Tomitella gaofuii: one gene and its partner. The protein of the gene in region 1 interacts with the protein of each later gene in a pairwise test. Links are inferred from orthologs where the notes say so. Each region holds a gene or a part of one and is shown in the gene's direction. Other genes may lie near its edges. The genes, in order: H4F70_RS14540 and moeA.

The links.
Region 2: the proteins of H4F70_RS14540 (region 1) and moeA interact in binary tests that used the Escherichia coli proteins (3 or more experiments, as listed by UniProt). The link is inferred for Tomitella gaofuii from one-to-one orthologs.

The regions. Positions count from the first base shown.
Region 1 is NZ_CP059900.1:3,144,418-3,147,523, reverse strand. What follows is about bases 1-2,793. They hold H4F70_RS14540 (molybdenum cofactor guanylyltransferase), read left to right. Parts: upstream 1-977; coding sequence 978-1,610; downstream 1,611-2,793. Other genes in these bases: H4F70_RS14530 (hypothetical protein), read left to right, coding at 2,271-2,793; H4F70_RS14535 (hypothetical protein), read left to right, coding at 1,772-2,197; H4F70_RS14545 (GNAT family N-acetyltransferase), read left to right, coding at 337-942; fdhD (formate dehydrogenase accessory sulfurtransferase FdhD), read right to left, coding at 1-193. In the rest of the region: more of H4F70_RS14530, read left to right, coding at 2,794-2,948; H4F70_RS14525 (valine--tRNA ligase), read left to right, coding at 3,064-3,106. UniProt on the Escherichia coli protein: Transfers a GMP moiety from GTP to Mo-molybdopterin (Mo-MPT) cofactor (Moco or molybdenum cofactor) to form Mo-molybdopterin guanine dinucleotide (Mo-MGD) cofactor.
Region 2 is NZ_CP059900.1:3,609,380-3,612,495, forward strand. The notes cover bases 209-3,011. They hold moeA (molybdopterin molybdotransferase MoeA), read left to right. Parts: upstream 209-893; coding sequence 894-2,129; downstream 2,130-3,011. Other genes in these bases: H4F70_RS16790 (hypothetical protein), read right to left, coding at 209-393; H4F70_RS16800 (phosphatidylserine decarboxylase), read left to right, coding at 2,265-3,011. In the rest of the region: more of H4F70_RS16790, read right to left, coding at 1-208; more of H4F70_RS16800, read left to right, coding at 3,012-3,053. UniProt on the Escherichia coli protein: Catalyzes the insertion of molybdate into adenylated molybdopterin with the concomitant release of AMP.

The DNA.
Region 1 (3,106 bases):
TCACGATCCCCTCCGCCAGCAGGAACCCGTGCACGAGGTCCATGTCGTCGCCGGGAGTGCGCATGGTGACGGTCAGCGGGGCGCCGTCCACGCGGATCTGCAGCGGCTCCTCGACCACCAGCGTGTCCTGGCGGGTGTGGTGCCCTTCGGGGGTGCGCCGGACGATCCGCCGGCGGGTGGTGACGCGGCCCATGCCCCTCATCTTGGACCGCGGCGGCGCCGGATGCACACCCGTTCCCGGGTACACGTGCGCGTGCGTTCGGGACGCGCGTGCCGCCGGGGAAGTGGCATCCTGGTGCGGTGTCTCCCACGCAGAAGATCCCATCCCGTCCCGCGGTGAGTGTCCGCCCTGCCACCGGTGACGATGTCCTCGGCGTCGCCCGCGTGTTGGCGGACGCGTTCCACGACGATCCGCTCATGTCGTGGATCGTCCCGGATGAGCATGCCCGGCCCGGGGCGTTGCAGCGCATGTTCGTGGTGGGGCTGCGGTTCCACCACCTGGGCCTGGGCGGGGTCGAGGTCACCGACGGCCCGTCCGGGCGCCTCGCGGGTGCAGCGGTGTGGAATCCGCCGGGCCGGTGGCAGGCCTCGCATGCGGCGCAGCTGCTGTCGGTGCCGGCGGAACTGCTGGCGCTCGGCCGGGCGGCCCGCCTCGCCGGCGTCGTCGACGATGCGCTGGCGCAGGCGCATCCCGCGGAGCCGCACTGGTACCTCTCGGAGATCGGGACCGGACGCCAGGCGCGCGGACTGGGCCACGGGTCGGCACTGCTGCGTTCCCGGCTGCAACGGTGCGACGCGGAGGGCACGCCCGCCTATCTCGAGTCGAGCAAGCGGGGGAACCTGCCGTACTACGAGCGTTTCGGGTTCGTCACCACCGGAGAGATCCGGGTGCCGGACGGGCCGTCGCTGTGGGGCATGTGGCGCGAGCCGCAGCAGCCGTGACGCCGACCCGCGGCAAACGGTGAGGTGACGGCGCAGTGACTGTGCACGCCGGGTCCGCGACCGCCGCCTGCGGGGTCGTGCTCGCAGGGGGCCGTTCGCGCCGGATGGGGCGCGACAAGGCCACCATGGCGTGGGGCGGTGCGACGATGCTCGAATCGGTCGTCGCGGTGCTGCGCGCGCGGCTGCCGCGGGTGTTCGTCGTCGCCGCCGACGGTCAGCGGGTTCCGGCGCCGGCCGGCGCCGAAATGGTCGTGGACTCGGTGCCGGACGAGGGTCCGTTGCGCGGGCTGGAGGCGGGTTTGCGCGCGGGCGGCGCCGCCGGGTACCGGTGGGCGTTCGTGGCGGCCACCGACATGCCGCTCCTCACCGCCGCGGTGGTCGGCCGGCTGCTCGAGGGAGTCGCCGCAGGGCCTGCCGACGCGTCGGGGGCCCCCGACGCGGTGATCGCCGTCGCCGGCGGCCGGGACCACCCCCTCGCCGGGGTGTACAGGACGGCCCTGGCCGAGGAGATCGACGCGGTCGTCCGGTCCGGGAGGCGGAGTATGCGGGGTTTCCTCGAGGGCGCGACCGTGCACAGGGTCGTGCTCGGCGGAGCGGACGCGCGGGCGGTGTTCAACGTCAACACCCCCGCAGATGCGCGCGCGGCCCGAGGCCATGGCATTGTGTGATCCGTCGTCGGCCCGTGAGGGGGCGTGGGCCCGTGCGCAGCGCCGGGCCGAGGTTGCAACGGGCCCCGGTCGGGCGGGTGCCCCATGATCAGAGGGGAAAGTGCGTGATGCACACACGTGGAATCGTCCGTGTCGTTTCGGGGCTCGGTGCGGTCGCGGCCGTGGCATTCCCGCTCGCGGCGTGCGGGTCGGACTCCGGCGGCACCGCCACCGGGGGTGACGCGGTGGCGATGATGCAGTCGGCCATGGACGGCGAGGGCGCGGTCACCTGCGAGATCACCGACGCGGAGCAGCCGGGCTCGATGAGCATCGCCGGCAGCGACCGCTACCGGATCCTGGCGCAGTCCGACGGCGAGACGGTGAATCTGCTCCGGGACGGCTCCGACGTGTACGTGTGGAAGGACGGCGGCGGCACCGGCATGAAGACGACTGCCGACTCGCAGACGGGCATGACTCTGCCCAACATCCAGGAGGCGATCGACCAGGAGAAGGCCTCGCCGACGGTGGACATGGAATGCGCCGCGGACGGCGACGTGGACGCGAAGCTCGTGGCGCCGGACGAGGTGGAGTTCCAGACGGTCCCGTAGCCGCCGGCGGCGGTCTCGTGTAGTAGTGGTGCCCGGACGGCAGGCGGCGACCCGCGGCGTGGGAGGCGGACGGATGGACGGATCGGTACGCACGGCGATGCGCGCCGCGGCGGCGGTCGCGGCGGCGGCGGTGTTGGCCGGGTGCGGCTCGTCGGACCCGGAGGCGGGGGCCTCCGACGGTGCGGCAGGGCAGTCCGCGCCGTCCGATCAGGCGCCGTCCACGCAGGCCTCCCCGGCCGCGCCGCCCGGTTCCGCATCGCCAGCCGACGGGGCGCTGTATGACACCGTCGCGCACCGGCTCATCACCCAGGCGATGGCCGGCGACAAGTTCATCGAGTGCACGGCGAAGGACTCCGACGACACGGTGACCGCATATGTCCACGGCGAAGACCGCATGCGGATCGACAGCGGCACCGGGCCGTCCGCCGGGCACGTGCTCACCGTCGACGGCGTCACCTATCTGTGGTCCGATGACGAGCCGGGCGGCATGAAGACGACCGGCCCCGCGTCGGACGGGATGAAGAAGATGATCGAGGGCATGGGGGTGGACCTCGACGCCGCGCGGAAACTGGGCGGAGAGCAGGCGGCCGGCATCGAGGAGGGCGCGACTCTGGGCTGCGCGGAGTACTCCGGTGACGGGTCGGTGTTCGCGGTGCCGGCGGACCGGGAGTTCGCCTCGGTCGACGACGCCCTCGGCGAGGCCCCGGTGGACCTGCCCGGTCCGGTGCCCGGCCAGGGGGGCGGCGACTGACCGCTGCGCCGGCAGGTGGCGGCCGCCACGGGGGCCGACGGGCGAGCGCGCCGGTCAGGGGTGCGACGCATAGAATCGTGCGGTGACCAGTCCAGCCTGGAGAAGGGACCCCTCAGTGACCCGTGAGCCCGATACCGCCGCGAATCCGGGCGGCAGCC
Region 2 (3,116 bases), 460 kb from region 1 along the record:
GGCGTAGCCGGCGGGCAGCGTGACCGTGAGCGAGAAGTCGTTGATCGCCCGGTCGGTGGCAGCGACGGTGCGCCAGTACATGCCGTCCGAGGACGGCCACTTGTCGGTGCGCAGATAGCCCGCGGAGTCGAACTCCGGCGACACGAACACGTCGAGGTCCGCCGTCGCGGAACTGTCGAGCGCGAAGTTCGTCGCCGCATGCCAGTCGACGGTGCAACCGTTCGACACATCACCGCTGTGTTTGCCGCTGGCGGGAAGCTCGTAGGTCGGCTGCGCGGCGGACGAGCCGACGCTGCCGAGTGAGCCCGTCAGCGGCGCGGCGGCCGCGACGGCCGGCACCGCGAGGGCGATGATCCCGGCCGAGGCCAGGGCTGCTGCTGATCGAATCCTCATTCTGACGGCTCCTTGTCTCATGGTGCGGAGTGCACCGAATCCGTGGTTCGCGGTCGCAGTCCTGCAGGCTCACCGCGGGCACACGCTCCGGGATGCTGTGCAGTGCGACGACGGGCCGAGGCATGGACGATGACTGCCGCAGACCACCGCCGGAGCCGGGGCGCGCACTCACGGTATGCACGCAACGGCCGGCGAATCCAGGCGGACTGAAAATATCCCGCGTTCACCTGTCACGCGTGCGACTGTCACCCGATCGAACGACGTGACGCCTCGTCGTACCCGCGGTCGCCCCACTCATGGACGTCCGATGTCTCCGGCCCCGCCTCGACGGTCCCCCCGGTGAGGCCGCACCTTCGCGCTCCGCCGCGAACGGGTGGCACAGCGGCGTCGGATCGTGGTCGTCGACCAGGATGACGCCCGCACCCGCACCGCACGCCCCCTGGCTTTCGCAGAGCAGCCGGTGGTGCCGCGATGGCAAGACCGTGCTGCACAATGGCCCCATGCGCACCGTTGCCGAGCACCGCGCCGTGGTCGCGGCCCTCCTCACCCGCTCCACCGCCGCGGCCGGCCTGCCCCTGGCCCGGGCGGCCGGGCGCCCCCTGGCTGCGGACCTGGTCGCCGGGCGCGCGCTCCCCGCCTTCGACAACTCGGCGATGGACGGATACGCGGTCCGCGCCCAGGATGTGGCCACGGCCGCCGAGGACGCACCCGTCGCCCTGCCCGTGGCCGCCGACATCCCCGCCGGCCGCACCGACACCCCGCCGCTCGCGCCGGGCACTGCGCACCGCATCATGACGGGCTCGCCCGTCCCGGCGGGAGCCGACGCGATAGTGCCGGTGGAGGACACGGAACCCCTCGACGGACCCCCTTCGCGCAGTCCGCGCGCCCACGTGGCTCCCGGCCGCGTCGCCATCCGCCGCGCGCCCACCGCCGGGCGCCACATCCGGCGCGCCGGCAGCGACGTCACCCCCGGCGCCGTCGTCCTGGAGGCGGGCACCGCCCTGGGCGCCGCGCAGTTGGGCCTGCTTTCCGCTCTCGGCGCGCCGAAGGCGACCGTCGTGCCCCCGCTCAAGGTGCTGGTGCTGTCCACCGGCAGCGAGCTGGTGGAACCGGGGCGCGACCTGCTGCCCGGGCAGATCCACGAGTCCAACGGCATCATGCTGGCGGCCGCGGCGCGCGAGGCCGGGGCCGTGGCCGAGCAGGCGCACTTCGTCGCCGACGACGCCGACGCGTTCCTGTCCGTGCTGCGGTCCGCCGACGCGGACCTGGTCCTCACCTCGGGCGGGGTGAGCATGGGCGCCTACGAGGTGGTCAAGGACGCTCTTGCCGGCAGGGGCGTCGAGTTCGTGCGCGTGGCGATGCAGCCGGGCAAGCCGCAGGGCGCGGGAATCGTCGACGGCACACCCGTCATCACGTTGCCGGGCAATCCCGTCAGCTCGCTCGTCTCGTTCGAGGTGTTCGTGCGCCCCGCCCTGCGCGCCGCGATGGGGTTCCGGGACACCGAACGGCCCCGCCGACGCGCCATATTGTCGGAGCCCCTGACCGCCCCCGCCGGCAAGACGCAGTTCCGGCGCGGCGTGTTCGACCGCGACGCCGGCACAGTCACCACCGTCGGCCCTCCCGGGTCGCACCATTTGCGGTGGATGGCCGCGTCGAACTGCCTGCTCGAGATCGCCGCGGACACCACCGCGCTCGACGCGGGCGCCGAGGTGACCGTCTGGGATCTCGCCGTCTGATCCGACCGACTTCTCGCCCCGGCGACGCCCTGGCCTGCGCGGGTGCGACCGGACGCCCGCCGCTTGGCACAATGGTCCGATGCCCCGCCACGCCGCAGCGGGCGGGGGCCGCGACCGAGGAGACGACTGAACACAGTGGCGCGCCGACCGAAGTCCACCGACGCAGAAGGCCCGGGCAGCCCCGGCGCCCCCGGATCGCACGCGCCCGGGCAGCCCGCCTTCTCCCCGTCCCACGCGGTGCGCGTGATCCGCTCCACCGTGCCGCCCATGGACCGCGCGGGGGTGCCGTTCGTGACGGCGCCCCTGGCAGTGGCGCTGGCGGGCCGACGGCGGCGGTACGTGCGCGGGCCTGCCCTCGCGGCGGCCGCGGTGACGGGGGCGTTCTTCCGCAATCCTCCCCGCGTCCCGCCCACGCGTCCCGGCGTCGTCGTGGCGCCCGCGGACGGCGAGGCCGTGCTCGTCGACCACGCCCCGCCGCCCGCCGAGCTCGGCCTGGGCGATGCCCCGCTGCCGCGCGTCAGCGTCTTCCTGTCCGTCCTGGACGTGCACACCCAACGCTCCCCCGTCACCGGCGTGGTCGAGCGCATCGAGTACCGCAAGGGCCGGTTCCTCTCGGCCGACCTGCCCGATGCGGCCGAGGTGAACGAACGCAACGCCATGGCCCTGCGCACGCCCGACGGCCACCGTGTGATCGCGGTGCAGATCGCGGGGCTGCTGGCGCGGCGTATCGTGTGCCGCACCGGTGAGGGCTCCACGCTGGGCATCGGCGAGACCTACGGGCTGATCCGCTTCGGTTCGCGCGTGGACACGTACCTGCCCGCCGGGTCGCGGATCCTCGTCGAGCGCGGGCAGCGCACCGTCGGCGGAGAAACCGTCCTGGCCGAGCTGCCGGACGCGGGCGACGCCGGGCGGGCCGACCGGTGAGCGGCCCCGTCGGCACGCCGGGCGGGGTGCCTGCAGAGGACGCCGACGACCGCCAGGGCATGC